Regions from separate parts of the Brachybacterium sp. p3-SID957 genome, predicted to be linked through region 3. Evidence: predicted binding sites of a transcription regulator. Region 3 holds the regulator's gene; each other region holds the start of a gene.
The links. Region 3 encodes HrcA, which represses chaperone genes, less so after heat shock. Its sites were predicted from a motif close to TTNGCACTCGNNNNNNNCGAGTGCNAA; they were not measured.
Positions count from the first base shown of each region.

Region 1 (3,272 bases), on a different contig from region 3:
GTGAAGGCCCTCAGCACGTGCTCGCCGTGTGGCAGGTACCCGCGACCGGAGGCAGCCTCCTCGCGCAGGAAGTCACCCAGGGCATGGATCCGCTGCTCGGCGGGGGAGAGGGCCTCGGCCCAGTCGGGAGCGATGATCTGGGCGAGCGGCTTCGGCATGGCGACAGTGTTCCATGCTGGCCGGGGCGGTGATGCGTGTCCCACCACGGGGTTCGACTCCCACCACGGGGTTCGACGAGGCCCGGCGCGCCGCTGCGGGAGCGAGCCGCCGCCCGCGTACGCTCGGCCCATGCCCCCCGCCGATGCGCACTCCGATCACCCGTCCCGCTCTGAGGGCGCAGGGGAGGAGCTGTCCGAGCGGGATCGGCGGATCCTCGAACTGGAGTCGCGCACCTTCCGCTTCGTGGGCACCAAGGAGCGCGTGATCCGCGAGCAGCTGGCCATGTCCCGCACCGCCTACTACGTGCGGCTGAACGCCCTGCTGGACGACCCGGCGGCACTGCGCGCCGCCCCTGCCCTCGTGAACCGCCTGCGGGACCGGCGCACCTCGGCCGACGACCTCTCCACCGCAGCACCGGACCACAGGGTGGCCTGAGCAGGCGTGTGCTCCCACCCCCTGCCGGCCCGAACGGGTTTAATAGGCCCGTGGCCGATACCCAGTACCCGTACCCGCCCGATCGATTCGACGACGAGGCCGATGCCGCGACGTTCCACGGTGCGCACCGCGCCGAGGAGCCGTTCTGGCGTCAGAACCTCATCTACCTCGTCATCATCGCGGCGGCCTTCGTGACGCTGCTGGTGCTGCTGTTCCTGATCGGCGGCATGGGCAGAGACGGCGACGACCGCGCCAGCGACCCCACCTCGCCCGCCGCATCGGAGACCACCGAGGAGGCTCCTGCGGAGGAGGAGGGCGCCGAGGGCGAGGAGGAGGCCCCGGCCCCCGAACCCGATCGCTCCATCCCGGTGATGGTCATCAACGCCGGCGGCATCAACGGGATGGCCGGCGCCTGGCGCGACTCCCTCGAGGGCTCCGGCTGGGAGCAGGTGAGCATCGGCACCGCCGACAACGTGCAGCAGGAGCCGGTGGTGTTCTACCGCGACGAGGCCGATGCCGAGACCGCCCAGGCCCTGGCCCAGGAGGTCGGTGCCGGGGAGGCCCGACAGAGCGATGAGTACGAATCGCGCATCACCTTCGTGGCCGTGACTGAGCCGGGAAGCGGAGGCCAGGAGGGTGAGGGCGGGAACGACGGCTGATCGAGCGTTCGCTGATCGACTGTTTCCCGACCTGTCGGCCTCGGCCCCGGGTCGAGAGTTAGCACTCTCGGGTCGAGAGTGCTTATGATGAGCTGGCACTCACCGGCCGTGAGTGACAGCGCCTCCCGAGGCACGGATCCGCGGCCGGCGAAGGCCTGATCGGGGGCGCACGCGCCCGCCGACCACGAACATTCCGGCCCCGTGAGGGGCCCGGGGCCGTGGGACATGAACACGGCTGCGGGTCTCGTCCGTCGCGGGCACAGGGTCGGGTGGACACCACACCACACGGGAGAGATTCCACACATGGCCAAGCTCATCTCTTACGACGAGGAGGCCCGGCGCGGTCTCGAGCGGGGAATGAACCAGCTCGCTGACGCCGTCAAGGTCACCCTCGGCCCCAAGGGCCGCAACGTCGTGCTCGAGAAGTCCTGGGGCGCCCCCACCATCACCAACGACGGCGTCTCCATCGCCAAGGAGATCGAACTCGACGACCCGTACGAGAAGATCGGCGCGGAGCTCGTCAAGGAGGTCGCCAAGAAGACCGACGACATCGCGGGCGACGGCACCACCACCGCCACCGTCCTGGCCCAGGCCCTGGTCAAGGAGGGCCTGCGCAACGTCGCCGCCGGCGCCAACCCCATCGCTCTGAAGCGCGGCATCGACAAGGCCGTTGCGGCCGTCTCCGAGACCCTGCTGTCGCAGGCCAAGGAGGTCGACACCAAGGAGCAGATCGCCAACACCGCCGCCATCTCCGCGGCCGACCCGGCCATCGGCGAGCTCATCGCCGAGGCGCTGGACAAGGTCGGCAAGGAGGGTGTGATCACAGTCGAGGAGTCCAACACCATGGGCCTCGAGCTGGAGCTCACCGAGGGCATGCGGTTCGACAAGGGCTACATCTCGCCCTACTTCGTCACCGACGCCGAGCGCCAGGAGACCGTGCTCGAGGATCCGTACATCCTGCTGATCAGCTCGAAGATCTCCACCGTCAAGGACCTGCTGCCGCTGCTGGAGAAGGTCATCCAGTCCGGCAAGCCGCTGGCGATCATCGCCGAGGACGTCGAGGGCGAGGCCCTGGCGGTGCTGGTGGTCAACAAGCTGCGCGGCTCCTTCAAGTCCGTGGCGGTCAAGGCCCCCGGCTTCGGCGATCGCCGCAAGGCGATGCTGGAGGACATGGCCATCCTCACCGGCGGCCAGGTCATCTCCGAGGAGGTCGGCCTCAAGCTGGAGACCGCCGGTCTCGAGCTGCTGGGCCAGGCCCGCAAGGTCGTCGTCACCAAGGACGAGACCACCATCGTCGAGGGCGCGGGCGATGCCGAGCGCATCGCCGGTCGGGTCAAGCAGATCCGCACCCAGATCGAGGGCTCGGACTCCGACTACGACCGCGAGAAGCTCCAGGAGCGCCTGGCGAAGCTGGCCGGCGGCGTGGCCGTCATCAAGGCCGGTGCCGCCACCGAGGTGGAGCTGAAGGAGCGCAAGCACCGCATCGAGGATGCCGTGCGCAACGCCAAGGCCGCTGTGGAGGAGGGTGTCGTCGCCGGTGGCGGCGTGGCCCTGCTGCAGGCCGGCAAGGACACCTTCTCCTCGCTCGCCCTGGAGGGCGATGAGGCTACCGGTGCCAACATCGTGAAGGTGGCCGTGGAGGCACCCCTGAAGCAGATCGCGATCAACGCCGGTCTCGAGGGCGGCGTCGTGGCCGAGAAGGTCAAGGGCCTGCCCGTGGGCGAGGGCCTGAACGCCGCCACCGGAGAGTACGAGGACCTGCTGGCTGCCGGCATCCTCGATCCGGTGAAGGTCACCCGCTCCGCTCTGCAGAACGCCGCCTCCATCGCCGGCCTGTTCCTCACCACCGAGGCCGTCGTGGCCGACAAGCCGGAGCCCGTCAAGGCTCCCGCCGGTGGCGACGACATGGGCGGCATGGGAGGCATGGGCGGCATGATGTGATCAGCCCCCGCGGCTGATCGCCTCGCCCGAGCGACCGCGAGAAGCCCCGGTTCCCGGAAGGGAGCCGGGGCTTCTCGT
Region 1 covers NZ_JALXKT010000012.1:31,570-34,841, reverse strand. The annotation lists gene M3B01_RS04350 (uracil-DNA glycosylase) at 1-158, opposite strand, end outside; gene M3B01_RS04345 (DUF3263 domain-containing protein) at 289-594, shown strand; gene M3B01_RS04340 (LytR C-terminal domain-containing protein) at 645-1,253, shown strand; gene groL (chaperonin GroEL) at 1,557-3,194, shown strand.
Region 1: groL (chaperonin GroEL) is a predicted target of HrcA. The motif match lies at 1,312-1,338, and genes of this name have one in related genera.

Region 2 (3,272 bases), on a different contig from region 3:
AGGGCGTGGATCGCCTGGAGTACTCCGGGCACCCCGGCGCGGGCGAGGTGATCGTCGAGGTGGCACGTGAGATCGCCGAGCGCTACCCCGACACGGTGATCGCCCTCGCCCACCGCGTGGGGCCGCTCGCGATCGGTGAGACCGCACTGGGCTGCGCGGTCGCGGCCCCGCACCGCAAGCAGGCCTTCGCCGCCTGCGACGACCTGGTGGACACGGTCAAGCAGCGCTTGCCGATCTGGAAGCACCAGCACTTCGCTGACGGCACCGATGAATGGGTGGGCGCCCTGGGATGACGGGGGGATCAGAGACCAGGTCGACGCCACCGGGCTTCGCATGGACCCAGGACCACGACTACCTGTGGGGTCGCGGCGGGGCAGTTCCTGCTCGCCCTCGGCGTGCGGGAGGAGACCGTCCGTCCCCCCGGTCGGCTGCGACCGATCTACGCACGCTGGAAGGCGCTGGAGGAGGCGCTCCAGCGACTGGACCGTGAGGGCATTCCCACCGAGATCCTCGGCGCGAACAGGCACCGCGCACGACCCACCGACAGTGCCGATGTCACCTGCTGGCAACCTGCGGTCGCTACTCTCGACGCCATGCGCATCCTGCACCTGAGCGACACCCACCTGTACGGCGATCCCACCGCTCGTCACTACGGGCGCATCGACACCGCGGCCGCCCTGCGCGGCGTGCTGGACCGCCTGGCGGGCCTTGAGGGCGTGGACCTGGTGGTGCACAGCGGGGACGCCTCCGAGGATGGCACGGTGGAGAGCTACCGCAGGCTGCACGCCCTGCTGGACCCCTTCGCCGCAACTCTCGGTGCGCCCCTGGTGGTCGCGATGGGCAACCACGACGATCCCGCCGCCTACGCCCAGGTGGCAGGCCCCGGGGACCACGACCCCCGCTACCAGGACCGCGTGATCACCACGGTCGGCGGAGCCCGGGCGGTGGTGCTGGACTCGAGTGTCCCCGGTGCCGGCTACGGCCACCTGGATCCGGCCCAGCTCGAGTGGCTGCGCAGCGTTCTGGCCGAGCCCTCCGTGGGTGGAACGGTGCTGGTGGTGCACCATCCCCCGCTGACGGCCGCCACCCGGATGCTGCGCGCCCTCGACCTCGACGGGGTGGACGAGCTGGCCGAGGTGCTCGTCGGCACCGATGTGCGGGCGATCCTCTCGGGGCACTACCACCACGAGATGACCGGGCAGCTCGCCGGGATCCCCGTGCACGTGACCCCTGGCATCACCAACGTGGTGGATCCGGTGGCGGCGGGGGATCACGAGAGGTCCCTGGCCCTGTCCGGTGCGAGCATCCTCCAGATCGACGCGAACGGGACGGCCCCGGGGATCATCACCTCCCTGTGGCCCAATGCCGGGGACACCGGAGGGGACACCGACGGTGACGTGCGGGTGCCGGTCTACGACTTCGGACCCGAGGACGTGCAGGCGATCATCGACGCCGCCGGGCGCTGAGAGCCGTCGACCACGTCGCCGTCCGCAGCCGGAGCGGCGACCGCACTGCCGGCCACACGCCCGGCGCCGCCGAGCTCCATCACCCGGTGCATGCCCGCGCGGGTGAAGGGGAGGATCTCGGTTCATTGTTGCTGCCTTCACAAAAAGGGGGTGACCTGGTGCGCAGGAGGAAGTCGGGGGAGTCGTTAGCACTCATCTTGCATGAGTGCCAGCGTAGTTCTAGAGTTGCCCTCGTTGGCAGTCGACGGCACAGAGTGCCAGAAGCCGCCAGAGGGATCCTTCCCGGTCGGCACCGCGACGACGATCAGGATCGGGATCCCGCACCCCGAACTCACAGAGTCATCTCTTCATGAAGGAGTGAGCCGCATGTCGGTCTCCATCAAGCCCCTCGAGGACCGTGTCGTCATCAAGCCGCTCGAGGCGGAGCAGACCACCGCTTCCGGCCTGGTCATCCCGGACACCGCGAAGGAGAAGCCCCAGGAGGGCGAGGTCGTCGCCGTCGGCGAGGGCCGCTTCGACGAGCAGGGCAAGCGCATCCCGGTCGACGTCAAGGTGGGCGACAAGGTCGTCTTCTCCAAGTACGGCGGCACCGAGCTGAAGTACGGCGACCAGGAGTACCTGGTGCTGGGCTCGCGCGACATCCTCGCGATCATCGAGAACTGAACGGACTGAGGTCTAGATCCACATGGCGAAAGAGATCATCTACGACGAGCAGGCTCGTCGCGCCCTGGAGCGCGGAGTCGACAAGCTCGCCAACACCGTCCGCGTGACGCTGGGGCCCAAGGGCCGCAACGTCGTGCTGGACAAGAAGTGGGGCGCCCCCACGATCACCAACGACGGCGTGACCATCGCCCGTGAGATCGAGCTCGAGGATCCCTACGAGAACCTCGGTGCCCAGCTCACCAAGGAGGTCGCCACCAAGACCAACGACGTGGCGGGCGACGGCACCACCACCGCCACCGTGCTGGCCCAGGCGCTGGTCCACGAGGGCCTGCGCAACGTGGCCTCGGGTGCGGCTCCGGCCTCGCTCAAGCGCGGCATGGAGAAGGCCGTGGAGGCCATCTCCGCCAAGCTCGGCGAGATCGCCATCGAGGTCGACGGCAAGGAGCAGATCGCGAACGTCGCGGCCGTCTCCAGCCAGGACCGCGAGATCGGCGAGCTGCTGGCCGAGGCCTTCGACAAGGTCGGCAAGGACGGCGTCATCACGGTGGAGGAGTCCTCCACCACCGCGATGGAGCTCGAGTTCACCGAGGGCATGCAGTTCGACAAGGGCTTCATCTCCCCGCACTTCGTCACCGACGCCGACCGTCAGGAGGTCGTGCTCGAGGACGCCCAGGTGCTGCTGCACCAGGGCAAGATCTCGGCCGTCGCCGACATCCTGCCGCTGCTGGAGAAGGTCGTCGAGGGCGGCAAGCCGCTGTTCGTGATCGCTGAGGACGTCGACGGCGAGGCCCTGTCCACGCTGGTCGTCAACAAGATCCGCGGCACCTTCAAGGGCGCCGCCGTGAAGGCCCCCGCCTTCGGCGACCGCCGCAAGGCGATGCTGCAGGACATCGCGGTGCTCACCGGTGCCCAGGTCGTCACTTCCGATCTGGGGCTGGACCTGAAGACCGTCGGCACCGAGGTGCTCGGCCACGCCGGCCGCGTGGTGGTCACCAAGGACACCACCACCATCGTGGGCGGTGCCGGTGACGAGCAGGCCGTGGCCGATCGCGTCGCGCAGATCCGCGCCGAGATCGCGAACACCGACTCCGACTGGGACCGCGAGAAGCTCCAGGAGCGCCTCGCCAAGCTCGCCGGCGGCGT
Region 2 covers NZ_JALXKT010000023.1:6,277-9,548, forward strand. The annotation lists gene M3B01_RS06725 (molybdenum cofactor biosynthesis protein MoaE) at 1-293, shown strand, start outside; gene M3B01_RS06730 (metallophosphoesterase) at 594-1,466, shown strand; gene groES (co-chaperone GroES) at 1,833-2,129, shown strand; gene groL (chaperonin GroEL) at 2,152-3,272, shown strand, end outside.
Region 2: groES (co-chaperone GroES) is a predicted target of HrcA. The motif match lies at 1,652-1,678, and genes of this name have one in related genera.

Region 3 (3,272 bases):
CCCCCGGTCGCAGGTTGCGCATCGGGCACCCCCGTGGGGCACGCGGTGCTCACCCCTCGACGGTCACCCAGTCGATGAGCTCCTCGATCCGCCCGGACAGGGTGGGCTCGACGTCGGCGTAGGAGCGGACGGTGGCCAGGATGCGCTGCCAGCCCTCGGCGATGTCGGCCTGATCGGAGTGCGGCCAGCCCAGGGCCCTGAGCGTTCCCACCTTGATGTCGGTGCCGCGGGGCACGTGCGGCCATGCCTTCAGGCCCACGCGTGCCGGACGCACCGCCTGCCACACGTCCACGTAGGGGTGCCCCAGCACGATCACATTGCCGGGGGCGCCGGGCAGGCGCATCACCTGCTCGGCGATCCGGGACTCCTTGGAACTGGCCACCAGGTGGTCCACCAGCACACCGAGCCGGCGCCCCGGGCCGGGACCGAAAGCCTGCACTCGCTCCACGAGGTTGTCAGCGCCCTCGAGCTGCTCGACGACGACGCCTTCGATGCGCAGATCGTGACCCCACACCTTCTGCACCAGTTCGGCGTCGTGCTTGCCCTCGACCCAGATCCGGGAGGCGCGGGCGGTCCTGGCCTTCGCGCCTTCGACGTACACCGAGCCGCTCGCGGAACGCTTGGGGCCGCTGGGTGCTGGAGCCCGCTGGGGGAGGGTGAGCACCACCGGCTTGCCGTCGATCATGAACCCGGGCCCCAGGGGGAAGCCGCGGCGGCGGCCACGTGCGTCCTCGAGCTCGACCACGTGCACACCGCCGGCCTTCTCCACGCGGGTGATCGCGCCGGTGTACCCGGTCGCCGCGTCCTCGACCACCAGGTCCCGCCGGGCGGGAACCTCGCGGGCGGCGGGACGGCGGCGGTGGTGCGGCGGAGGCTCGGAGGAGAGCACGTCGCGGCCGTAGCGGTCGAAGGAGGGGGAAGAGCGGTCGGGCACGGCGCACACCGTACACCGAGGCGCCACGCCGGGTGACCGTCTCGCATCGGTCCCGGACGGCGGCGGTCTCGGCTCGTGGCGAACGCCTCCTGTCCGCTTCCCTGAGGACAGGCCGTGAGCGCGTAGGATTGGCACTCGACATCCCCCAGTGCTAATCCTGGTGGTCGGGCGTGAGCGCCCTGCCCGGCACCAGCAGGTCCCTGCAGGAGGTGAGACCAACGGACAGCAGGAAGCTGCAGATCCTCGGCGCGATCGTCGAGGACTACGTCTCCACCCGCGAACCCGTCGGCTCCAAGTCCCTGCTGGACCGTCACGATCTCGGGGTCTCCGCCGCCACGGTGCGCAACGACATGTCGGTGCTCGAGGAGGAGGGGCTGATCACCCAGCCCCACACCTCCGCCGGTCGCGTCCCCACGGACAAGGGCTACCGCACCTTCGTGGACCATGTGGCCACCGTGAAGCCGTTGTCGGCCCCCGAACGCCGCGCCATCCAGGCGTTCCTGGAGGATGCCGGTGACGTCGAGGAGCTGCTGCTGCGCACCGTACGGCTGCTGGCGCAGACCACCCATCAGGTGGCGATGGTGCAGTACCCGGCCCGCAAGCAGGCGCGGATCCGCCACGTCGAGCTGGTGAAGGTGGCCGACTCCCTGCTGCTGGTGGTGCTGATCACCGAGTCCGGCCGGGTGGATCAGCGCACCGTGCCGCTGCTGGCCGCTCGTGACGGCGCCTTCTACCAGGGGCTGCGGGACCAGCTGAACCGGGCTGTCGCCGACCATGAGGTCACCGACGTCGAGCGGGCGCTGCTGGAGCTGGTCGAGGCCCAGCCGGCGGCGGATCAGCCCAGTGTCGAGGAGGTCGTCACGGCGCTGCGCATCCTGGCTGCTTCCCGCGCGGAGGACAGGATCATGATGGCCGGCACCGCCAACATCGCCCGCTCCGCCGAGGACTTCGCCCGCGATGTGGAGCCGCTGCTGGACGTGCTCGAGGAGCAGCTGGTGCTGCTGCGCCTGTTCACCGAGATGCACGCCAAACCCGGCTCGGTCGAGGTGCGCATCGGCTCGGAGCTGCAGACCGAGGCCCTCACCCAGGCCGCCGTGGTCGGCGCCGGGTACGGTGCGGGCTCGCACATGGCGATCCTCGGCCCCACCCGCATGGACTACGTCACCGGGATCTCGACCGTGCAGGCTATCGCCCGCTACGTCTCCCGCTACCTGGAATGACACGGCGCCGCCTCCCGCATCCCGGGATGAGCGCCCCCGCTACCACCGTCTCCCTTCCTGAGGACTTCGCACAGTGAACGACGATTACTACGACCTGCTCGGTGTCTCCCGTGACGCCTCCACTGAGGAGATCAAGAAGGCGTACCGCAAGCTGGCTCGCACCCTGCACCCGGACGTCAACCCCGATCCGGACGCCGCCGAGCGGTTCAAGAAGGTCTCCCAGGCGTATGAGACCCTCTCCCACGCCGACAAGCGCCGCCAGTACGACATGGGCGGAGGCCCCGGCATGGGCGGCTTCCCCGGTGGGTTCCCCGGGGGCGGCGCCGGCTTCGACTTCAACGACATCTTCGACATGTTCGCCGGTGCCGCCGGGATGCGAGGCGGCCGTGGGCAGGGTCCGGTCCCGCGCCAGCGCCGCGGCAGCGACGTGCTGCGCCGTGTGGGCATCGAGCTGCGTGACGTCGTGTTCGGCACCGAGAAGGAGATCCGCTTCCGCACCGCGGGTCGCTGCGAGCGCTGCAACGGCTCGTGCTGCGAGCCCGGCACCAGCCCCACCCGCTGCACCGCCTGTGGGGGTTCCGGCCACGTGCAGCGCGTGGCCCAGTCGCTGCTGGGACAGATGGTCACCATGGCCCCCTGCCCCACCTGCGAGGGCCACGGCGACGTCATCGAGTCCCCGTGCACCGCGTGCTCCGGCCACGGCCGCGTCACCACCGAGCGCACCGTCACCGTGCGCGTGCCCTCCGGGGTGGAGAACGGCACCCGGATCCAGCTGCGCGGCGAGGGAGAGGTGGGTGAGGCCGGCGGGCCGGCTGGAGACCTCTTCGTCGAGCTCACCGTCGCCGATCACGACATGTTCGACCGCGACGGCGAGGACCTGGTCACCACCGTCGAGGTGCCGATGACCTCCGCCGCGCTCGGTGCCACCGTGCCGCTGGAGACCTTCGACGGGGTGCAGCAGCTGGACATCCGGCCCGGCGCCCAGCCCGGCGAGGAGATCACCCTGAAGGGCCTGGGCATCACCCCCTTGCGGCGCGAGCGCCGCGGCGACATCCGGGTGGTGCTGGACGTGGACATCCCCACCTCGCTCTCGGACGAGGAGCGTGACCTGCTCGAGC
Region 3 covers NZ_JALXKT010000004.1:68,794-72,065, reverse strand. The annotation lists gene M3B01_RS01595 (DUF3097 domain-containing protein) at 50-943, opposite strand; gene hrcA (heat-inducible transcriptional repressor HrcA) at 1,144-2,154, shown strand; gene dnaJ (molecular chaperone DnaJ) at 2,228-3,272, shown strand, end outside.